DNA from 3 places in the Mesorhizobium sp. M1088 genome. Region 3 is predicted to be linked to each of the others. Evidence: predicted binding sites of a transcription regulator. Region 3 holds the regulator's gene; each other region holds the start of a gene.
What was found. Region 3 encodes PhoB, which activates phosphate uptake and scavenging genes when phosphate is short. Its sites were predicted from a motif close to TGTCATNNANCTGTCAT; they were not measured.
Positions count from the first base shown of each region.

Region 1: NKH49_RS24295 (RNA degradosome polyphosphate kinase) is a predicted target of PhoB. The motif match lies at 4,167-4,183, and genes of this name have one in related genera.
Region 2: NKH49_RS20055 (LTA synthase family protein) is a predicted target of PhoB. The motif match lies at 967-983, and genes of this name have one in related genera.

Region 1 covers NZ_JAMYMO010000027.1:20,481-28,307, reverse strand. The annotation lists gene NKH49_RS24325 (urease accessory protein UreH domain-containing protein) at 1-510, opposite strand, end outside; gene NKH49_RS24320 (cation diffusion facilitator family transporter) at 541-1,563, opposite strand; gene NKH49_RS24315 (metal-sensing transcriptional repressor) at 1,560-1,823, opposite strand; gene NKH49_RS24310 (TIGR02117 family protein) at 1,928-2,599, shown strand; gene NKH49_RS24305 (FAD-dependent monooxygenase) at 2,627-3,841, opposite strand; gene NKH49_RS24300 (zinc-finger domain-containing protein) at 3,861-4,106, opposite strand; gene NKH49_RS24295 (RNA degradosome polyphosphate kinase) at 4,256-6,457, shown strand; gene ppx (exopolyphosphatase) at 6,457-7,827, shown strand, end outside.
Region 2 covers NZ_JAMYMO010000017.1:67,667-75,493, reverse strand. The annotation lists gene fabD (ACP S-malonyltransferase) at 1-776, opposite strand, end outside; gene NKH49_RS20055 (LTA synthase family protein) at 1,024-2,949, shown strand; gene NKH49_RS20050 (pilus assembly protein TadG-related protein) at 2,981-4,525, opposite strand; gene rpsF (30S ribosomal protein S6) at 4,978-5,478, shown strand; gene rpsR (30S ribosomal protein S18) at 5,478-5,726, shown strand; gene rplI (50S ribosomal protein L9) at 5,999-6,583, shown strand; gene NKH49_RS20030 (cyclopropane fatty acid synthase) at 6,737-7,827, shown strand, end outside.
Region 3 covers NZ_JAMYMO010000018.1:47,415-55,241, reverse strand. The annotation lists gene NKH49_RS20495 (ROK family protein) at 269-1,513, shown strand; gene phoB (phosphate regulon transcriptional regulator PhoB) at 1,523-2,212, opposite strand; gene phoU (phosphate signaling complex protein PhoU) at 2,229-2,936, opposite strand; gene pstB (phosphate ABC transporter ATP-binding protein PstB) at 2,969-3,772, opposite strand; gene pstA (phosphate ABC transporter permease PstA) at 3,769-4,620, opposite strand; gene pstC (phosphate ABC transporter permease subunit PstC) at 4,624-5,613, opposite strand; gene pstS (phosphate ABC transporter substrate-binding protein PstS) at 5,673-6,734, opposite strand; gene NKH49_RS20460 (hypothetical protein) at 7,389-7,742, shown strand; gene NKH49_RS20455 (DUF2865 domain-containing protein) at 7,826-7,827, opposite strand, start outside.

The DNA of each region.
Region 1 (7,827 bases), on a different contig from region 3:
CGCTGCCGGAACACCCCTGGACATCGCGAAAGTCATCGCGAAAAGCGTAAGCGGACATGGGATCAGGCCTGCCATGACGCCGACAGCCTCGCCCTCGTGCCTGTGGTGATGGCTGTGGCTCAAAGCGCGCCAGAGCGTCCAGATGCCAATGAGGCCGAGCAGCCCGCGACTGGTGTGCTCCAGAAGCGGAGCGCGGCCGACGCTGCCCAATGCTATTGAGACCAGTGGCAGCGAGAGAGCCGCAATCAGAACGGCAATCGTCACATGCGTGAACGATAGCGTGATAGATACGAGCAGACCACGCGAGACCTTCGCATCCGAACCGGCAAGATGAGTCGCCAGGACGGCCTTGCTGTGCCCCGGCGTCAGCGCATGGGCAGCCCCGAACACGACGCCCATCGGCAGGAAGGCCATGAACGCCAGCCAATTGCCTCCGGCCGCAAGCAGTTTGATCTGTTCGCCGAGCGTCAGATAGATCGTGCGCTGAAATTCGACGAGCGTCTGGAACATCGGACAAGACTAGCAGAAAATCGGCGAGCGTCAGTGCATGTGGCCGTGGTCATGCGTGTGCTCGTGAGGATGGCCGTTCTCTCCACGTTCCGTTGAAAACCGCACATTCGCCTCAGCCAGGGCGGGCATATGCTGGGATAGTTCGTCCTTCAGCGCTGCGGCGATCTTGTTGGCCGCCGACAGCGGCAGGGTTTCGTCCGCGGCAATTGCGATGTCGGCGTGCAATCTATGACCGATCCAGCGCGCCTTGGCATCGACAATGCGCGCGCCCGGAACATGCTCGGCGGCATGTCGGATTTCGTCTATCACACCGGGTTCGATTCCATCCAGCATGCGGGTCAGCACCGAGCGGGCCGATTGCCAGACGATACCGAAGATCGCAATCGTGATCAGCAGGCCGACGATCGGATCGGCCAAGGAAAAGCCAAACCAGACGCCGATGGCTCCGATGACCACGGCAAGGCTGGTAAGTCCATCTGTGCGGGCGTGGTAGCCGTCGGCAATCAGTGCCGCGCTGTTGATTTCGCGGCCGACGCGGATACGGAACACGGCAACCGCCTCGTTGCCGAGGAAGCCGACAATGCCCGCCGCAGTCAGCCAGCCCAGGTGTGTCACCGCTTGTGGATTGATCAGCCTGTCGATGGCTTGGTAGGCAGCGACTACAGCGCTGAACAGGATGATGAGCACGATGATGATGCCGGCCAGATCCTCGACCCGGCCCAAGCCATACGTGAAGATCCGCGACGGCTTGCGCCGCGCCAGAACGAACGCAATCCAGAGCGGGATCGCCGTGGTCGCGTCGCCGATGTTATGGATCGTGTCGGCCAGCAATGCCACGCTCCCCGACAACGCAACCACGACCATCTGCAATGCCGCGGTGATGGCCAGGATCACGAACGACCATTTGATTGCCCAGATGCCCCGGTCGGTGGTGGCAATTGTCGCGTCGATGACGCCATGGCTGTGACCGTGCGGACCGTGATCGCCGTGATGATGTGCGGCGTGCGAGCCGAACCCGAGCCAGTCCAGAATGCGGGCTACGATGGCATTCATAGATATTTCGCCAGCTGCTTGAGTTCCGCCAGCGAGTTGCCGCCGGTTTCGACGCTGTCGGTCAGGCAATGCTCGATGTGATCGTTGATCAGCTCGCGCTTGGCGCTGCTGATGGCCCTTTCGACGGCATGAAGCTGCTGCGCCAAGTCAACGCAAGGGCGATGCGCCTCGATCATCGCCAGCACCGCCGCAAGGTGGCCTTGCGCGCGCTTCAGGCGCTTTATGATGGAAGGATGCGAGGCGTGGAGGTGATCTGACATGCCTCAGCGTATCCTCCCGGGGAGGATACGCGTCAAGCTCTAAGTCAGCTGTGCAACTTTCGGAGGGGCTTCACCTTGAGCATTGCTTGTTCTATGCCTTTCCCATGAAGAAGCTTGCCCGTTTTCTTGGCCTGCTGGTCGTTGCAGCAGTCCTTGCGGTGGCATTGGGCACACTGCTGCCGCGCCCGCTCTGGCCGGCGGCAGTTGCCGATCCGATCGGCTCAAGCCACCGCATCCTGGTGCTGAAAAATCCGATCCACACCGACATCGCCATCCCGGTCGACGACGATGTGCGCCGGCGCTTCCATTTCCTGGTCGATGCCGGCATTCCAGCAGACGTGGCGGAGGTCCGCTACATCGTCTTCGGCTGGGGCGGCCGCGCCTTCTATCTCGAGACGCCGACCTGGTCGGAACTGAAGGCAGTGCCGGTGATGAAGGCGCTGACCGTCGATGCCTCGGTGATGCATGTCGACATTTCAGGCGAAATCGCCGAGCCGCATCCCGACGTCGCCGGCTTCGACATCGGCGAGGAGCGGTTTACGGCGCTGCTCGATTACATTGCGGGAAGCTTCCGGCAGGGACCGAGCGGGGCCATGCCGATCGAGAATGCGGCGTATTCCCGTTTCGATCGTTTCTTCGAAGGCAATGGCCGTTTCAACGCGCTGGTCGGCTGCAACACCTGGGCGGCGGCGGCACTGCGCACCGCCGGGCTGCGCACCGGCTGGTGGAACCCGCTGCCGGCATCGCTCGGCCTGTCGATGCGGCTTTACAATTGACCGGGCGACTTAGGACCGCCGAACGTCCTACGCCCGCCAGCCGTAGAGCCAGTCGAGATCGGCGGCGAGTTTTTCGGGCGAGCGCATCGCCAGGAACAGGTTGCGGGCCATCGCCACCGGCCCGGCCGCATGCCAGGCGAGGCGATTGACGGCGCCGCGGCGGGCGACCTGGGCGACGCGCGGCCGCCGCGCCTGTTCCCAGGCGGCAAGCGCCCCCTCAAGATCGGCTGTGGAGGCCGCAACGAAGCCGGCAAGGGTTACCGCGTCTTCGATCGCCATCGCCGCGCCCTGTGCGGCAAACGGCGTCATCGCGTGCGCCGCATCGCCGATCAGCGCGATGCCTTGCGGCGTCGTCCACCGCCGCTGCTCGACAATGTGGATCGGCCATGCCGTCCACGGCGCCGCCTCGTTCGCCAGGCGAACCAGCGCCGGCGCGGTACCGCGCATGGCGCTGGCGAGGCTGGCGGGGTCGGCATACCCCGACCAGCCTTCGGCGATGCGCTCGCCCTTGGTGAAGGCCGCGAGGTTGAAGACAGTGCCACGGCTGACCGGATAGGCGACCATATGGAAGCCTGGATGGAGGAATGCGGTAACGCAATCGGGCGCACCGATCGCCCTGAAGGCTTGTCCGGCAAGGCTGTCCGCGGCCACCGTGGCGCGCCAGGCAAGCTCGCCAGAAAACCGGCTTCTCCGGAAATCGGCTGCGTTGCGGGCAAGCGTTTCTCGCACCGACGACCAGACGCCATCGGCGCCGATCAAAAGACAGCCAGCCTCGACCGTGTCGCCATCAGCCGATGCAGTGACGGTAACACCTTTCGATCCGGCTGCGATGTCGGTCACCCGCGCGCCGGCGATCAGATCGATACCGGGCTGCTCCGAAACTCGCTGCATCAGCGCTGACTGCAGATCCGCGCGGTGGGCAACGAGATAGGGCGCTCCCCAGCGCGTTTCGGCCGCCTGGCCAAGCGGTACGCGCGCCAGCTTGCGCAGCGTGGCGGCATCCTTGAGCACGACCGCCTCCGGGCGCACCGACGTCGGCAGCAGCCGATCGAGTACGCCGAGCTGCCGTAGGATGCGCGTCGCGTTGGGCGAAAGCTGGATACCGGCGCCGGCAGCCTCGAGGTGCTGCGCCTGTTCGAACAGTTTTACCCGATAGCCGCGCTCGGCGAAGGCCAGTGCCGCGGTCAGCCCGGCGACGCCCGCCCCGGCGATGACCACCTGCCGGGACTGCGTTTCCTGCATCAGGCTTGTCGCGGAAGAATCAGGCGGCCTGGTCGATATAGAGGCAGCCCGGCGGCTGCGTTTCCAATGCCTTCAGTTTCGGCGAATAGCGATAGAGCGTCGAGCAATAGGGGCAGACCTTTTCATTGTCGTCGCCCATGTCGAGAAATACATGCGGATGGTCGAAAGGCGGATTGGCGCCGGTGCACATGAATTCCTTGACGCCGATGTCGATTGCCGGATAGCCCGCATCGTTCTGGAAATGGGGAATGGAACCGCCTGCCATCGTCGTCTCCTGATCTTGTCGATTGCATCTGGATCATAACCCGTCTCTTTGCAAGATCGATGAAATGAAACTGTCGCAAAAGCCTGTCAGAGGATAAGTTAAGCCGGTTAAGGCTATGGTCGTCGAACGGTGTGGGAAGAGCGGAAACCATGAACGAACTGAAGCCGGTGCAGAACGAATTCATCACCGTCGAGGCGGCGAGCCGCGAAGGCGGCAATCCCGACCGCTTCGTCAACCGCGAGTTTTCCTGGCTGCAATTCAACCGGCGCGTGCTCGAAGAGTCGCTGAACGCCAACCATCCGCTGCTCGAGCGTGTTCGCTTCCTGTCGATATCGGCCGCCAACCTCGACGAGTTCTTCATGGTCCGCGTCGCCGGTCTTGCCGGCCAGGTGCGCGAAGGCATCGTGCTGAAGAGCCCGGATGGGCGCACTCCCGAGCAGCAGCTCGAACAATTGCTGCGCGAGGTCGAGCGCCTGCAGGAGGACCAGCAGAACAGCCTTTCGGCGCTGATGCTGCTGCTCGACAAACAAGGCATCGAAAGCATCACCCGCGATGCGCTGACCAAGGACGAGAAGACCTGGCTCGAGGACCATTTCCAGGAGCAGGTATTTCCGGTCCTGACGCCGCTGTCGATCGACCCGGCGCATCCGTTTCCGTTCATTCCCAATCTCGGTTTCTCGATGGCGCTGCAATTGCGCCATCGCAAGAACGGCGAGGAAATGAGCGCGCTTCTGCGCCTGCCGGTGGCGCTGAGGCGCTTCATCCGTTTGCCGGATCGCAAGCATCATGTCCGCTTCATTCCACTCGAAGAGGCGGTCAGTCTCTATATCGGCAAGCTGTTCCCCGGCTATGAGGTCAAGGGCTCCGGCACATTCCGCATCATCCGCGACAGCGATATCGAGGTCGAGGAAGAATCAGAGGATCTGGTGCGGCTGTTCGAGACGGCGCTGAAGCGGCGACGCCGCGGCTCGGTCATCCGGATCGAGTTCGACCGGCTGATGCCGCCCGAATTGCGCGACTTCGTCGCCGGCGAGCTTGGCGTTTCGGCAAGCCGGATCAGCGTGCTCACCGGTCCGCTGGCGCTCAGCCAGATCTCGGAGATCGTCGCCGTCGCCCGCGACGATCTGAAATTCACCCCCTACAATCCCCGCTTTCCCGAGCGCATCCGCGAGCATGGCGGCGATTGTTTTGCGGCGATCCGCGAGAAGGACATCATCGTCCACCATCCTTACGAATCTTTCGACGTGGTGGTGCAGTTCCTGCGCCAGGCAATGGCCGACCCGGAAGTGGTGGCGATCAAGCAGACGCTCTATCGCACCTCCAACGACAGCCCGATCGTACGCGCTTTGGTCGACGCCGCCGAGGCCGGCAAGTCGGTGACCGCGCTAGTCGAGCTCAAGGCGCGTTTCGACGAGGAAGCCAACATCCGCTGGGCCCGCGACCTCGAGCGCGCCGGCGTCCAGGTCGTCTTCGGCTTTCTCGAACTGAAGACCCACGCAAAGATGTCGCTGGTGGTGCGCCGCGAGGATGGCAGGCTGCGCAATTACGTGCATCTGGGCACCGGCAACTACCACCCGGTCACGGCACGCATCTACACCGACCTGTCCTTCTTCACCACCGATCCGACGATCGCGCGCGATGTCGCCCAGCTGTTCAACTTCATCACCGGCTATGCCGAGCCGGCCGAGCAGATGCGGCTGGCCATCTCGCCGTTTACGCTGCGCGACCGCATCCTCCAGCACATTTCGGATGAGATCAGCCACGCGCTGGAGGGCAGGCCGGCCCGCATCTGGATGAAGATGAACGCCTTGGTCGACCCGATCGTCATCGATGCGCTCTACGATGCCAGCCGCGCCGGCGTCGAGATCGATCTCGTCGTGCGCGGCATCTGCTGCCTGAGACCGCAGGTGCCCGGCCTATCGGAGAACATTAGGGTGAAGTCGATCGTCGGCCGTTTCCTCGAGCACAGCCGCATCTATTGCTTCGGCAACGGCCACGGCCTGCCCTCGGACGGGGCGATCGTCTATATCTCCTCGGCCGATCTGATGCCGCGCAATCTCGACCGCCGCGTCGAGACCATGGTGCCGATCACCAATCCAACTGTGCATGAGCAGGTGCTCGGCCAGATCATGCTCGGCAACATCATGGACAACCAGCAAAGTTTCGACGTATTGGCTGACGGAACCTCCCGGCGCGTTGTGCTGGAGGAGGGCGAGGAACCGTTCAACGCGCAGGAATATTTCATGACCAATCCGAGCCTGTCCGGACGGGGCGATGCGTTGAAGTCGCATGCGCCCAAGCGCATCGCGCAGTTCAAGCGCCGCAAGAAACAGAACGCAGCGACGGGCTGATGATTTCAGCGTCCCAGGGCCGGCTTCAGGACCGCCGACCGCTGTCCATCATCGATATCGGATCGAACTCGATCCGTCTTGTCATCTATGAAGGACTGGCGCGCTCGCCGACCTTGCTGTTCAACGAAAAGATGCTGGCCGGCCTCGGCCGCGGCATCGTTTCGACCGGAAAGCTCGATCCCGAGGCGGTGACGCGCTCGATGGAAGAGTTCCGCCGCTTCCGCGCGCTCTCCGACCAGGCCGGCGCCGAGCGCATATATGTGCTGGCGACCGCCGCCGCTCGCGAGGCCGTCAACGGCCCCGACTTCATCCACCGCGCCGAGGATGTGCTCAAGACCGAGATCCAGGTGCTGAGCGGCCGCGAGGAAGCCCATTATTCGGCGCTCGGCGTCATTTCCGGTTTCCATCCGGCCAACGGCATTGCCGGCGACCTTGGCGGCGGCAGCCTCGAGCTGATCGATATTGACGGTGAGACGATCGGTGACGGCATCACGCTGCCGTTGGGCGGCTTGCGCCTGCAGGACATGGCGAAGAACTCGCTGACCCAGGCGGCAAGGATCACGCGCGAGCAACTGGCGCGGGCGAAATTGCTGAAGGGCGGGCAGGGCAGGGCGTTCTACACGGTCGGCGGCACCTGGCGAAACCTCGCCCGGCTGCACATGGAAATGACCAACTACCCGCTCGGCGTCATGCACCATTACGAGATCGGCATCGAAAGCGCCGCGAACTTCCTCCGGCAGGTTGCCAAGGCCGAGATCGACAAGATCAAAGGCATCGAGGGCATCTCCAAGAACCGCCGCTCGCTGCTGCCCTATGGCGCCATCGTGCTGCAGGAGATCATGGCGGCGATGCAGCCGTCGAAGATCATCGTGTCGGCGCTGGGCGTGCGCGAGGGCTTTCTCTATTCGCTGCTCGACAAGGCCGAGCAGAAAGCCGATCCGCTGATCTCGGCGGCGGAAGAGCTTGCCCGCCTGCGCTCGCGCTCGGTCGACCACGCGCATGAGCTTGTCGAGTGGACCGGCAAGGCGTTCGCCGCCTTCGGCATCGACGAGACCAGGGATGAGGCGCGCTACCGCCACGCCGCCTGCCTGCTCGCCGATATCGGCTGGCGTGCCCATCCCGAATATCGCGGCAAGCAATCGCTCAACATCATCGCCCACGCCTCCTTCATCGGCGTCGATCATCCCGGCCGCGCCTTCCTGGCGCTTGTCAGCCTGTTTCGCCACGAGGGCGTGTTCAATGAAGCCGCTCCGGAAATCCGCGGACTGGCGACACCGCGCTATCTCGAGCGCGCCCGCGTCTTGGCGGCGCTGCTGCGCGTCGTCTATCTCCTGACGGCGGCAATGCCCGGCGTCATGTCGCGACTGAAA
Region 2 (7,827 bases), on a different contig from region 3:
TCGACGAGTCGGCGGGCGATCTCGTCGGGATCGCTCGTCGGGGTCACCGTAACATTGGAGACCAGCGGCACGACCGGCGCACTCTTCGTCACGGCGGCCAGCGCCTCCCGCATGATCTCGGCCGCAGGCTTCATCAATGCCGAATGGAAGGGCGCCGAGACCTGCAGCATCAGCGCCCGCTTGGCGCCCTTCTCCGTGCATAGCCTCGCCGCCAGTTCGACCGCTGGCCTGGCGCCGGAGATCACCAGCTGGCCGCCGCCATTGTCATTGGCGATCTGGCAAACCAAGGCTTGTGCGGGATCTTTGGCGGCGCCCTGGGCGGCCTCTGCGCAAGCGGCTTCGACGTCGGCCTGTTCCAGCCCGATGATCGCCGCCATGGCGCCCTCGCCGGCCGGCACAGCCGCCTGCATGGCATTGCCGCGGATGCGCAACAGCCGGGCGGCGTCGGCGACCGAAACGAACCCTGCGGCCGCAAGTGCCGAATATTCGCCGAGCGAGTGGCCGGCGACATAGGTGACCTTGCCGTTCAGGGAGAAGCCGCGCGCCTCCAGCGCCCGGATTGCGGCAAGCGACACCGCCATCAGCGCCGGCTGGGCGTTGGCGGTCAGCGTCAGCGTCTCTTCCGGGCCTTCCCAGATCAGCTTCGATAGGTTTTCGCCGAGCGCGTCGTCAACTTCCTCGAAGATCCGCCGCGATTCCACAAAGGTATCGGCGAGGTCCTTGCCCATGCCGACAGCCTGGCTGCCCTGCCCCGGAAAGGTGAATGCGATGGCCATCGGCGGCTCCCAGCTGCTGGTTCACGTTGCCTGTGACGCAAGGCGTGCGGCCAAGTCAAGTCCAACCTTGATCGCGTAATATCGGCCGAGTGCCTGTTTCGGCAGGCTTTTTGGCGATCACTCATGATGAAAACCGCTCACGATTTGTTTGCTGGCTCTTCTTATTTCCGCCACAGGCGCTAGGCTTTGCGTGACAGTTCGATGACAATCGAGTGACGCTTTTGTTGCGGGCCGGGGAACTATTGAAGTGGCAAAGACCAAGCAGAGCGCAGCCGAGGCGGCGCCCCAGTTTCTTGAAGGCGATCCGTCGACCGGCTATCTGCCGGCGCGCAAATGGCCTGTCATCCGCTATGGCCTTATCAGCTTGCTGGCTGCGGCCATCCTTGTGTTTGCCATCGAACTGATCGTGCGCGGCAACTTTGCCGGCACCATTGATTTCTTTCTGCAGCCTTTCAAACCCGGCTGGACCACGATCATCATTTTTGCGCTGATCCTCATCGGCCTCGACGCCGTGCTCGGCCGCAGTCATCAGAGCCTGATGATCGTCGCGCCGCTGACATTGTCGCTGGCGTTCGTCGGCCACCAGAAGTCGCTGTATCTCGGCGATCCGCTCTATCCGACCGATTTCCTTTATTCCCGGCAGATCGTGGCACTGATGCCGCTTCTGGTACGCGATCGCCCGGGAACCGCCATTGCCCTGGCGATCGGCATCGTCGGCGGGCTGTCGCTGCTCGTCTATGGCTGGCGGCTATGGCGCCGCCGCGTTCCGGCGCTCAGCCACAAGGGCCGCCTTGCCCGGCTGACGCTGACAGTACCGCTGATCGCCTTCTTCGTTTCCATCATGGACTATGCCACTTTCTCGTGGACGCGCGACCGGCTGCAGATCATCCCGATCATGTGGGACCAGAAGGAAAACTATGCCTCGAACGGTTTTGCGCTCGCCTTCGCGCTTAACGTTCCGATGGCGCATGTCTCGGCGCCGCCCGGCTATTCCGACAAGGCGATCGAAGCGATCGGCAAACCGCAGGTGACCGCCTCGGTACCTGCCGAGAAGCCCGACATCATCGTCGTCATGAGCGAATCCTTCTGGGATCCGACCAAGCTACCCGGCGTCACCATCACACCCGACCCTATCCCCAATGTGCGGGCACTGCGCACGGGTTACATGTTCTCGCCCGAGTTCGGCGGCATGACGGCCAACATCGAGTTCGAGGCCCTGACCGGCTTTTCCAACGCCTTCCTGCCGGCGGGCAGCATTCCCTACCAGCAATATGTGCGGACACCGACTCCCTCGCTGGCGACCTTCCTGAAAAGTCAGGGCTACCGGGCGCGCGCCATCCATCCCGGCACTAACTGGTTCTGGAACCGGGGGGCCGTCTATGCCGATTTCGGCTTCAACGACTTCAAGTCCGAGGAGACGTTGCCGCCCATGCAGAAGCGCGGACCGCTCGCGTCGGACGCTGCGATGACCGACGAGATCATCCACGAAGCCGATACCAGCGCCGAGCCGGTGTTCTTTTTCGCCGTCAGCCTGCAGAACCACGGGCCGTATGAGCCGTATCGCTATAACAATCCGACCCACAAGGTGCAGGCGCCGATCAGCCAATGGGCGCGTGAATCGCTGTTGAGCTATGCCGAAGGCTCTTCCGACGCGGACCGCGGCCTCGAGCGGCTGATCGAATGGGCGAAGAAACGCGAGCGGCCGACCGTCATCGCGTTCTTCGGCGACCATCTGCCGCCGCTTGGGCCGGTCTACGTCGAGACCGGCTTCCTGAAGGACAATGTTGCGCCGCGCAAGGAGGCGGCCGACCAGATGCTGCTGCACCACCAGACGCCGCTGATCGTCTGGTCGAATCGCAGCGGCCCGGCCGAGGATCTAGGCGCCGTCAGCCCGTCCTTCCTGCCCTACCATATCCTGAAGACAGCCGGCATCAGCCATCCCTATTACACCGGCTTCCTCGGACAGTTGCGAGAGCGCTACCGCGTTATCGACCGCAATTTGCTTTTGGCACCGGGGGGCGACGCCACCCCCGATTGGTCGCGTCAGAAAGAGATCGATCCGGCAATCCGCGACTTCCGTCTGCTGCAATACGACATGATGTTCGGCAAGCGCCATGCGGCGCCCGATTTCTTCCCTGAAACCACAGGCAAAGTGGCTGCACACACGAGTTGAGCAGCGGCGGCGGGAGAGCGGCCGACGTCGTTCAGTTCGTCAAGTGCAGCTGCGAAATCGAGCTTCCGATTTTCAGGAAGACGCTTTCGAGCTGACTGACGTCGTTGGTCGGGTAATAGTCCGACGGCGACGATGCGCAGGCCTCGTAGAGCTTGCGGTTGGCTGCGGTGTCGGCCTGCAGCAGCACTGTGAAGATCTGCACGTCCTGCTTCTTCAATGTGTTGCATACATTGGTTGTCCAATCGTCGACATTGCGCGCAGCCGCGGTCTGGTCGCTGGATCCAAACCGACCCGAGGCCAGGAATCCGTAGGAGCCATAGTCCGACTTCTGTGGCGTATCCTTCGCGCCATAGACAACATTCTCGCCGTCGGTGAGCAGCAGCACCGTTTTGGTCGTGCCTGACGCCCTGAACGGCGCGCCGTCGCTGTAAGGCGGTTCCGGCGAGAGCACCCGCATCCCCCATGACAAGCCTTCCGAAACATTGGTCCCCGAGCCGTTCCATTCGATCATCTCACCGACGGCCTTCCGCAATTTGTCGAAATCATCGGTCAGCGGCACTATCGGCGTCGGACAGGCCCGGTTTGGGCCGATAGTCAGTGGGCCTCTCTTGTCGTTGATCAGCTTCATCGTCGAAACACTGTACTTCGCCATGTCGCTGGTGAGGCCGGGAAGCAGGGTGACGACGGTATCGTCGAGATAGGAATTGTTGTAGCCGGTCGCTGAATTGCCGTAGGAGCTGTTTGGATTTCTAGCGTTACCTGGATCGTCCGGCGCGAAATAAGGTACGAACAGGGTGTCCGGTTTGTTTTGGTCGGGCGAAATGTCGGAAACATTGTTGGTTCCTGGCCGCGCTTCGACACAGCCTCTCCATTCGACGCCCAATTGCTTGAACAGATCCATATGGTTGACGCGCTTGCCGCCGACCGAGGGGAAATTGGCGCCGTTGTTCGGCGATTTGCCGGCCATGTCGATCCAGGCCGGATCGTAGTCCTCGCCCTTGACGTTGACCGCGGTGACGAACGGCACCACCGCGACACGTACGCTGCGCGTCGGCGACTTCGCCGCTTCGAGCATATCGATCAGGGCCGTTGCCGCCGTCCGCAATGCGCCGATGCGATCGTTGCTGGCCATCGACCCGGTATTGTCGAGCACCAGCACGACTTCGAGCTGATTGGTCGATTCGACGGCGCCGGCATCGACGGTGATGCGCCTGTCGTTGCCGAACAGGAAGGCGAAGTTCAAATTGACGTCCGCCGTGGCGACAGCTTTGGTCTGGATGTAATTGAGGCCCCTTTCCACGGTAAGCGTCGCTTCGGCGTTCCTCAACTCGCTGTGGCCGGCGACATTGGTCTGGAAGTAGCGGTCGAAGACGTCCTTGCGCGAAGCCTCGATGTCGCCGAGATGCGAAGATGCAAGGTTCGCGGCATCGAGCGCATTCTGCAAGCTGACCTTGGCCCTCATCAAGGTGGACACGTCCACGGCAAAGGCGACGGCGGTCAGAACCGCAGGCAGCCCGAACGCCAGCATCAGGGCAAAGTTGCCGCTCTTCGAACGGCAGAATTTGTCGAAAAGCATTTTTGTCCCCAAACCGCCTGCTGCCGAACTCGCGCAGACTGTTTGCTTTTGCATCCGCATGATGAACGAGGGGTTGCCGCCACGCCCGCCGGTGCTGGAACTTCGCATGGTGGTTAAGGTCCGGTTTCAGGAATCCGTAAGCCTTGCCGTCGAGGCCCGTGGCGCTCTGGGACGTTAGGGCCGTTTGCTCCGTGGTTTGGCCTTGCTTTGCGGTCAAATTCCTGTATAGACGCCCGCAATCTGCCGGTCCTTGCTGGGGGCTGAACGGAGGGCCGGAGGTTTTTCGAAACCTTCGCGTGAAGCCAGAAGCGCTTCCGCCTCCCGTGTCTCCGCTCTCGACCGTCTCGTCATGCTCCTTTCTTCCCCGCCTTCGCAAGGATTGCGGGTCAGAGAAGTTGCAGAGGCTTTTGCCGCCGGGAACCGGGAGAGAAACGAAGAAAGGCACAAACACTATGGCTCTATACGAACATGTGTTTCTTGCCCGGCAGGACCTCTCGCAGCAGCAGGTCGATGCGCTTGTCGAACAGTACAAGGGCGTCATCACCGCGAATGGCGGGTCCGTCGGCCGGGTCGAGAACTGGGGACTGAAGTCCCTCACCTACCGGGTCAACAAGAACCGGAAGGCATATTATACACTCATGGACATCACCTGCCCGCCGGCCGCGCTCAACGAGATGGAGCGCCAGATGGGCCTGTCCGAGGACGTGCTGCGTTTCCTGACCATCAAGGTCGATGCGCATGAGGAAGGTCCGTCGGCAATGATGCAGAAGCGCGAAGAGCGCTCGGAACGCGGCGGCTTCGGCGACCGCGACCGTGGCGATCGTGGCCCGCGCTCATTCGGCGACCGCGATCGCGGTGACCGTGGTGATCGTCCGCCGCGCAGCTTCGGCGATGGCGGTGCCGATCGTGGCCCGCGCCGTCCGCGCGAAGGCTTTGAAGGAGCCGCAGAATAATGGTCGACATCAACCAGATCCCAACCCGGCGCCCCTTCCACCGTCGCCGCAAGACCTGCCCGTTCTCCGGCGCCAATGCGCCGAAGATCGACTACAAGGACGTGCGGCTTCTGCAGCGCTACATCTCCGAGCGCGGCAAGATCGTTCCATCGCGTATCACCGCCGTAAGCCAGAAGAAGCAGCGCGAACTCGCCAAGGCGATCAAGCGCGCCCGCTTCCTCGGCCTGCTGCCCTACGTGGTCCGCTAACACTGATTAGTTGACCATGATCTTATCCGAAAACCGGTTTCCACTTTTCGGGATCATGGTCTAGCCAGCGGGCGGTTCGCCGCCCGCTTTTCACCGGCCACGACGGGCGTAGCCGGATCGAACACCAAATCCCGGGTTGGATTTCAACAAGAGATCCTAACTGCCGCGACAGGCAGGACAGCGACACAGGCGACGACGCCCCAGCTTCCTGACCTGTTCCAGACAACTCGGCGCCGATCCTGAGGACAGCGCCCAAGCGAAGGAACAAAACCATGGAAGTCATTCTTCTCGAACGCGTTTCCCGCCTCGGCCAGATGGGCGATACCGTCAAGGTCAAGGACGGGTTTGCCCGCAATTTCCTGCTGCCGCAAGGCAAGGCGCTGCGCGCCAACGAAACTAACAAGAAGAAGTTCGAGGGACAGAGGGCCCAGCTTGAAGCCCGCAACCTGGAGCGCAAGTCCGAAGCCGCGCAGATTGCAGAAAAGCTCGACGGCAAGAGCTTCATCGCCGTGCGCTCGGCCGGCGAAACCGGTCAGCTTTATGGTTCGGTCTCGACGCGCGACATCGCCGAGCTGGTGACGGCGGAAGGTTTTTCGGTCAACCGCAACCAGATCCTGCTCAACCAGCCAATCAAGACCATCGGCGTCACCAATGTGGCGATCGCGCTGCACCCGGAAGTCGAGGTTACCATCACGCTCAACATTGCCCGCACGGCCGACGAAGCCGAGCGCCAGGCCAAGGGCGAAACGCTGACCACCGCCGAAGCCATCTACGGCGAGGACATCAACGATAATGCGCGGCCGGAAAACTTCTTCGATCCGAATGCGGAGTTCGAAGGCGGCGAAGACAACGGCTGATCGTCATTCGTCGGCATTCGCCGGCTAATCGCTGTTCTGGACCAATGCCCGGGCCTCGTACCCGGGCATTTTTATGCCAAATGGAACTTTTCGAACCCCTATATCTTGATGCAGAATAGGACAGCATGTCTGGCCGAGAGGGGACAATTGGTCATGAATATTCTGCTGAAACGCGTTCTCGACCGCCTGGTCCGCACAGGCAATCTCAAGGTGACAGGGCCGCAAGGCTCGATGGTGACTTTCGGTGACGGCAGCGGCGAGCCGGTGCACATGCACATCAAGACAAGGCATGCCGAGCGCGCAATAACCTTCGATCCGATGCTGGCGGTGCCGGAAGCCTACATGGACGGTGAACTCGACATTCTCGAGGGCGGCGTGCTGGGGGTGATGCGGATTGCCTTCCAGAACATGGGCAGCGGCGGTATCGATGCCACCTGGTCGAAGGCGATCGAAGGTCTGCGCCACGCCTTCCGGCGCCTGCAGCAGATCAACACGGCGTCGCGGGCGCGCCGCAACGTGCAGCGCCATTACGATCTGTCGGGCGACCTCTACCGTCTCTTCCTCGATGAGGACATGCAATATTCCTGCGCCTATTTCGAGCAGCCGGACATGACTCTCGACGAGGCCCAAGCGGCCAAGAAGCGCCATATCGCCGCCAAGCTCAGGCTGAAGGCCGGCCAGACGGTTCTTGATATCGGCTCCGGCTGGGGTGGGCTTGGGCTCTATCTAGCCAAGGCGTTCGACGTCGACGTACAGGGCGTGACGCTGTCGACCGAGCAGCACGGCGTCGCCACCGACCGCGCCCATGCGCAAGGCCTGCAAAACCGGGTGCATTTCGACATCAAGGACTATCGCGAACTCAATGAACGTTTCGACCGCATCGTCTCCGTCGGCATGTTCGAGCATGTCGGGGTCAATCATTTCCGCACCTTCTTCGACAAGTCGGCGACGCTGCTGAAGCCGGACGGCGTCATGCTGCTGCACACGATCGGCCGCTCCGGCGTGCCGTGGGCAACCAGCGCCTTCATCCGCAAGTACATCTTCCCGGGCGGCTACATCCCGTCGCTATCCGAAGTGATGCCGGCCATCGAAAAATCGGGGCTCGTCGTCACCGACATCGAGGTTCTGCGGCTGCATTATGCCGAGACGCTGAAGCATTGGGGCGAGCGCTTCGCGGCCAACCGCGACAAGGCCAGGGCGATTTATGACGAGCGCTTCTGCCGCATGTGGGAGTTCTATCTTGG
Region 3 (7,827 bases):
CGTACGGCGTGACCAATTGGCTCAAAGACCAGCTTAGAAGCTCTAATTTTTTCGAGCCTCGAAAAAATACTGGCCCGATCTCCGGCTGCTGTCAACATCGATTCTGATGGATTTTGATGACTCTGCGAGTTTTTTCGAGCGTCGGAATAAACGATGACAGCGCCACCTGCATCTGACACTATTTGCCTGCATCCGACACTATTTGTCGGACATTACCGACGGCTTCCGGTTCATGAGCGGCCGCGGCAACCGGGAGGAAAGCAAAACAATGTCGGTCGGAATCCGCCATGACGATTTGCGCCGGCGCAACCGGGCGATGGTGATCTCGGCGGTGCGCCGGGCCGGCCAGCCATCGCGTACTGAGATCGCAGCTACCACCGGCCTCAGTCATTCGACCATATCGGCGATCTCTTCCGACCTGATACGGGAAGGCATCCTCGCCGAGAGCAAGGCAAGTGAGCCCGTTTCGTTGAAACGCGGTCGTCCGCAGGTCGGCCTCGCCCTCAATCCGGAAGCGGCGGCGGTGCTGACCGTGGTGTTGTCGCTGAATTTCCTGTCGGCCGCCATTATCGACTATACGGGACAGGTGGTCGCCGAGGAACAGCGCCGGCTGGACACGCTGACCATGCCGCGCGACGAGCTGATCCGTGAATGCATGGCCATCGTCCGGCGCCGGCTGCAGGATCCAGACCTTGACGTCCGCAGTGTCGCCCGCATCGCCCTGGCGATTCAGGGCATTACCGACTCCCCTGCACGCGCCATGCTGTGGTCGCCGATCACGCCGCAGACCGACATCGCCTTTGCCGACATGCTGGAGGGCGAATTCGGCATCCCGGCAACGGTGGAGAACGACTGCAACATGATGGCGGTGGCTTTGCGCTGGCGCAATCCGGATCGCTATCGCGACGACTTCATCGCCATCCTGCTTTCGCATGGCATCGGCATGGGGCTGGTGCTGAAGGGCGAACTGTTCACCGGGACGCATTCCTCGGGCGGCGAATTTGGCCACATGATCCATCGTCCGGGCGGCGCGCTCTGCCGTTGCGGGCGGCGCGGCTGCATCGAGGCGTATGCCGGCAACTACGCCATCTGGCGCAACGCCAGGCAGATGAGCGAAGACAGCGAACCGGTCGCCGACGTCAGCGACGCCGACATGCGAGCACTGGCGGCCCGGGCGCGCGAGAAAGATGGGCCGGAACGCGAGGCCTACCGCAAGGCCGGCGAAGCGCTGGGTTTCGGTCTCGGCTCGCTGTTCGCGCTGATCGATCCGGCACCGGTCGCGATGGTCGGCGCCAGTGCCGCCGCCTTCGATCTGATCGAGCCGGCCTTGCGGAAGGCAATCGCCCAGACCGCCGGCGGCCAGCATTCAGGCTCGATCTCCTTCGATACAGAGCCGAACGAATTGCCGCTGATCCGCGAAGGCTGCGCGATGCGGGCGTTAAGCTTCGTCGACCAGGAGATTTTCGCGCCGGGCGCGCAAATGAGGCCCAGCGTCAGAAAGAACGTAGCCTGACCAGGCGGGTCAATCTTCCCTGATCGCATAGCCGGCGCCGCGGATGGTGCGGATGACATCCGGCATCCGGCCGTTGTTGACGGCTTTGCGCAGCCGCCCGACATGCACGTCGACGGTGCGTTCGTCGATGTAGATTGTCTCCCCCCAGACATTATCGAGTAACTGGCTGCGCGAGAAGACACGGCCCGGATGCCGCATCATGAACTCGAGCAGCCGGAATTCGGTCGGCCCGAGCCTGATTTCGCTCTTCTTGCGATAGACCCTGTGCGATTCGCGATCGAGCACGATGTCGCCGACCTTCAGCACGCTGGACAGCACTTCCGGCTTGGCGCGCCGCAGCAGCGCCTTGACCCTGGCCATGAATTCCGGTGTCGAAAACGGCTTGACCAGATAGTCGTCGGCGCCGGTCGAAAGACCGCGCACCCGGTCGCTCTCCTCGCCGCGCGCGGTCAGCATGATGATCGGCAGCCGCTCGGTTTCGGGGCGCACCCGCAACCGACGACAGAGCTCGATGCCGGAAACCGCTGGTATCATCCAGTCGAGCACCAAAAGGTCGGGCACATTCTCCTGCAAACGGATCTCGGCTTCGTCGCCGCGTGTCACCACCTCGACCTGGTAGCCTTCGGATTCGAGATTGTAGCGGAGCAGCACACCCAACGGCTCCTCGTCCTCCACCACCATTATGCGTGGTGCGATCATCGGCTGGGCACCCCCATCATGTCACCGGTGCGGACATTGTCGTTTCGTCCTGCTTCGGACGATTGACCGGCAATTGCTCGCCGGTCAGCACATAATACGCATTTTCGGCGATGTTGGTGACATGGTCGCCGATCCGCTCCAGATTCTTGGCGCAGAACAGCAGGTGCGTGCAAGCGGTGATGTTGCGCGGATCTTCCATCATGTAGGTCAACAGCTCGCGGAACACGGACGTGTATTTGACGTCGATGCGCTCGTCGGCGGCACGAAGCTTGGCCAACGCGGCCGCATCGCCTGCAGCATATTCCTCGATGACACCCTGCACCTGGATGAGAACCAGCTGCGCCATCGCGTCGATGGAATGCGACAGGTCCCGCGGCGTGGCGCTGAGGCCGACCGCACTCACGCGCTTGGCGATATTCTTGGCAAGGTCGCCGATGCGTTCGAGGTCGCCCGCCATGCGGATCGCTCCGACCACATGGCGAAGATCGTGGGCCATCGGCTGGCGTTTGGCGATCAGGGTGATGGCGCGGTCGTCCAGTTCGCGTTGACGCGCATCCATGATGGCGTCGTCGGAAACGACGCGTTGCGCCAGCACGTTGTCGGAATTCAACAGCGCCTTGGTCGCCCCGCCGACCATCGAACCGGCGAGGTCGGCCATGTCGCGGATCAGCTTGCTGATCTGCTCGAGATCCTCGTCGAAAGAAGCGACTGTGTGTTCGCCCATGGTCCTGTCCTCATATGCATGATCGGAACGGCTCAGCCGAAGCGGCCAGTGATGTAGTCCTGCGTGCGCTTCTCGCGGGGCGACGTGAAGATCTTCTCGGTCCGGTCGAACTCGACCAGTTCACCCAGATACATGAAGGCCGTCTGGCGCGACACGCGCGCCGCCTGCTGCATGTTGTGGGTGACGATGACGATCGTGTAGTCGGCTTGCAATTCGTCGATCAGTTCCTCGATCTTGGCAGTCGACAGCGGGTCGAGGGCCGAAGCCGGTTCGTCGAGCAGAATGACTTCCGGCTTCACGGCCACGGTGCGGGCGATACAGAGCCGCTGCTGCTGGCCGCCGGATAGGCTCAAGCCGCTGGCGTTGAGCTTGTCCTTGACCTCGCTCCACAGCGCGGCGCGCTTCAACGCCTGTTCGACGCGGCCGTCCATCTCGGACTTGCCGAGGTTCTCGTAGAGCCTGACGCCGAAGGCGATGTTCTCGTAGATCGACATCGGGAAGGGCGTCGGCTTCTGGAACACCATGCCGATCTTGGTCCTGAGGAGGTTGAGATCCTGCGACCGGTCGAGAATGTTCTTGCCGTCGAGCAGCACCTGGCCCTCGGCCGTCTGTTTTGGGTAGAGCTCATAGATGCGGTTGAACACACGCAGCAGCGTCGATTTCCCGCAGCCCGAAGGGCCGATGAAGGCCGTGACACTGCGCTCGGGCAGCGACAGGCTGATGTCCTTCAGCGCCTTGCTCTGGCCGTAGTAGAAGTTGAGATTCTTGACCTCGATCTTCGTCTTCTCGGCGACCGTTTCGGCCATCGTCATGTCTGGGGACAACATCTGTGTCATCTGTCCTCTCTGCGTCCGGTAAGGCTGCGGGCGAGGATGCTCAAGCCCAGAACCGTCAGGGTGATTATGAGTGCGCCGGTCCACGCCAGTTGCTGCCATTCCTCGTAAGGGCTGAGAGCGAACTGGAAGATGGTCACCGGCAGGCTGGCCATCGGCGCGTTGATATTGCTGCTCCAGAACTGGTTATTGAGCGCGGTGAAGAGCAGCGGCGCCGTCTCGCCGGAAATGCGTGCTATCGCCAGCAATATGCCGGTGACGATGCCGGACAATGCGGCGCGGTAGGCGACCGAACGGATCACCACCCAGCGCGGCGCGCCGATCGCGGCACCGGCTTCACGCAACGCGTTCGGCACCAGGTTGAGCATGTCTTCAGTGGTGCGCACGACCACCGGAATGACCAGGATGGCAAGCGCAACGGCGCCGGCAATGGCCGAGAAATGTCCCATTGGCCGCACCATCAGCTCATAGACAAACAAGCCTATGATGATCGACGGCGCCGACAACAGGATGTCGTTGATGAAGCGGACGACGGTGGTGATGCGCGAAAAGCGTCCATACTCGGCCATGTAGGTTCCCGCCAGCACGCCGATCGGCGTGCCGACGACAACGGCGATGATCGTCATCAGCAGGCTGCCCGTGATGGCATTGAGCAAGCCGCCGGCCTCGCCCGGTGGTGGCGTCATCTCGGTGAAGACCGCGAGCGAAAGCCCGGCTGTGCCCTTATAGACCAGTGCGCCGAGAATGAGCGCCAGCCAGGCAAGCCCGATGCCGGCGGCGACGACGCAAAGCGCCATCATCACCGAATTCCTGGCTTTGCGGCGGCTGTGGAGCGATGAGGATGTCGACATCGGTCAGGCTCCCGTACGGGCGTCGATCCGCATCAGCATATAGCGGGCGGCGGCGAGGATCAGGAAGGTGATGACGAAGAGGATCAGGCCGAGCGAAACCAGCGAGGAGGTGTAGAGGTCGCCGTCGGCCTCGGTGAATTCATTGGCGATGGTCGCCGAGATCGTCGTGCCCGGCGCGAACAGGGAGGCACTGATGCGATGTGCGTTGCCGATGACGAAAGTCACCGCCATGGTTTCGCCGAGTGCCCGGCCGAGGCCAAGCATGACGCCGCCCATGATACCGATGCGGGTATAGGGAATGACCACGCGCCGGGTCACTTCCCAGGTCGTGCAACCGATGCCATAGGCCGATTCCTTCAGCACCGCCGGCACCGTATCGAAGACGTCCTTGGTGATCGAGGTGATGAAGGGCAGCACCATGATGGCGAGGATCAGCGCCGAGGTCAGAAGGCCGATGCCGTAAGGAGGGCCGGCGAAAAGGCTGGATAGTCCCGGCACGCCGTGGAAGATGTTGATGATGAAGGGCTGTATCGTCGTCTGCAGGAACGGCGCGAACACGAACAGGCCCCAGATGCCGTAGATGATCGAAGGAATGCCGGCCAACAGCTCGACCGCTATGCCGATAGGACGCCTGAGCGGGCGCGGGCAGAGCTCGGTGAGAAAGATTGCAATGCCGATGCCGATCGGAACCGCGATCAGGATGGCAATGGCCGCCGTCACCAGCGTGCCGTAGATCGGCGCCAGTGCGCCAAATTTTTCCGTAACGGGATTCCAGCTCTCAGTCGTCAGGAAAGAAAAACCGAACGACGACAGCGCCTGCCATGAGCCGGCAAACAGCGAGATGGCGACACCGCCGAGGATGACCAGCACAAGGATTGCGGAAGCGCGGGTGAGTCCGCGAAATATGGCATCTGTGAGCGCGAAGCGCCGCACAGTAGCTTCCCTGGCCCGGGCTGCTGCAGATGATGGCATGGCATCGGAAGCGATGGTCATTGGGTCCTCGCGATTAAAGGCAACAGGGAGGGCGCCATCGACGCCCTCCCTGGAGGAGATTACATAGCCGAGTAGAGCGGCTTGCCGTCGTCGCCGACGACTTCCTTGGCCCACATGGCCTTGACGCTCTCAACCACCTTGTCGGGCATCGGAACGTAGTCCAGCTCGCCGGCCATCTCGTCGCCCTTGTCGTATGCCCAGGCGAAGAATTTGAGCGCTTCGCCGGTGGTCGCGGCATCATCCGGCTTCTTGTAGAGCAGGATCCACGTTGCCGCCGTCATCGGCCAGGACTCGGCGCCCGGCTCGTTGGCGAGGATGACGCCATAGCCCGGCTGCGAGCTCCAGTCGGCATTGGCCGCTGCCGCCGAGAACGCCGCCGCGGTGGGCTCGATCTTCTTGCCGTCCTTGTTGATCATATCGGTGTGGATGAGCTTGTTCTGCTTGGCGTAGGCATATTCGACATAACCGATCGCGCCGCCGGTCTGGGAGACATTGTTGGCAACGCCCTCATTGCCCTTGGCGCCGATGCCGACCGGCCATTCCACGGCCTTGTCGACGCCGACCTTTTCTTTCCAGTCCGCGCTGACGTCGCCGAGGTAATAGGTGAAGTTGAACGTCGTGCCCGAACCATCCGAACGGTGAACGACCGCGATCGCCTGCGAAGGCAGTTTGACGTCGGGATTGAGCTTCTTGATCGCCTCGTCATCCCAGCTCGTGATCTTGCCGAGGAAGATGTCGGCCAGCGTCGGGCCGTCGAGAACCAACTCGCCCGGCTTGATGCCCTCGAGATTGACGACGGGAACGATGCCGCCCATCACCATCGGGAACTGAGCCAGTCCGGACGCTTCAAGCTCGTCGCCCTTGAGCGGCGCATCCGAAGCGCCGAAGGTAACGGTCTTGGCCTTGATCTGCTTGATGCCGCCGCCGGAACCGATCGACTGGTAGTTAAGGCCAACGCCGGTGTCTTTCTTGTAGGTGTCGGCCCACTTCGCATAGATCGGGTAGGGGAAGGTGGCGCCGGCGCCGGAGATGTCCGCGGCGAGCGCGGCGGACAGGGTGAGGGTGGTCGTCGCCGCAGCCATTGCAATCGCAACGGCCGCCGAGCGGATGAAATATCTCATGTGGCCTGCTCCTGTTCGGAATATGGTCTCTCGGCGCCATTCCTCCGGCGCCCGCTGAGGCCAATAGCCCCCGATTATTACAGTCGCATGACAGTTTCATGTCGCTCCGGTAACGACGTCCAGCCGGGTTAAGAAGGAGCGGCCGCGGGCTTTTGTCGGCATGGGCCGCGGTTTGCCGCTGGAATCAGCAGCTTGCGTGAATTCCGGCCGGCATCGTCTGCTCGGCGATCGCAGCCACTGGCTTTAAAAGAAAAAAGCCGGACGGGAGCGCGTTGCATGCAGCCAGAACGTGTCATGGCCGCGCCATCGCCGAAACAGGTCCGTTGGGGTAAATCTGACCCTGTTTCTTGCCGGCGGTCGCTGCTCCCGCCCGTAACTGGAGGAGCGGAACTTCGAACATCCCATTGTCGCCACTGAGCGCGGCTTTGGTATGGTGCGATCGCACCATGGCCTTACGCTGGAAGCGTTGACGAATCGCAAGGTTCTAACTCGCGCTGGACCTCCATCCGCGCCCGACCCGGCGCTCGATCTTCGAGCAACGCCTTCCACTGGAAGTGCGACGACTTCTACTTCACGGTATCTACTCCCTTCGCCCTATTCCGCCGGTTGTCGGTTAGGCCGAAGCAGCGTTATAAGCTTGCAGGGGTATTGCTGATGTCTCGACGGATTCTGCCTGTCTTCCTGTGCCTGGCGCTGCCTCTGGGAAGCGGCTGCGCGCGCAGCTATGACGGCACCGTCATCATTCCCAAGCCGCTCGATGTTCGCCGTTTCTGGGACAGGCCTTCGCCGCAGGCCCAAGCCGAACAGTCGCAACTGGAGACCGACGTCTTTCCAGTGGCGCCGCAAACGCCGAAAGGGCCGGCGGTGCGCAGGAGCGCGGCTTCCGTTGCAACGCCTCGGAGGAGGGTCACCAACAACCCGCCCATGCTGTCGCCGGAGCCGAAGAAGCCGCTAACTTGCAAGAATGTCAGCGAGCCCGGCAAACGGGCCCGCATGGTCTGCGAATAACCAGCCGACGTCGGTCGATGCGCACGGCTCCAGGCCTTGAAGCGGCTATCCGGCCAGCCGTCTCGGAACATCGCCCGCCCTGGTC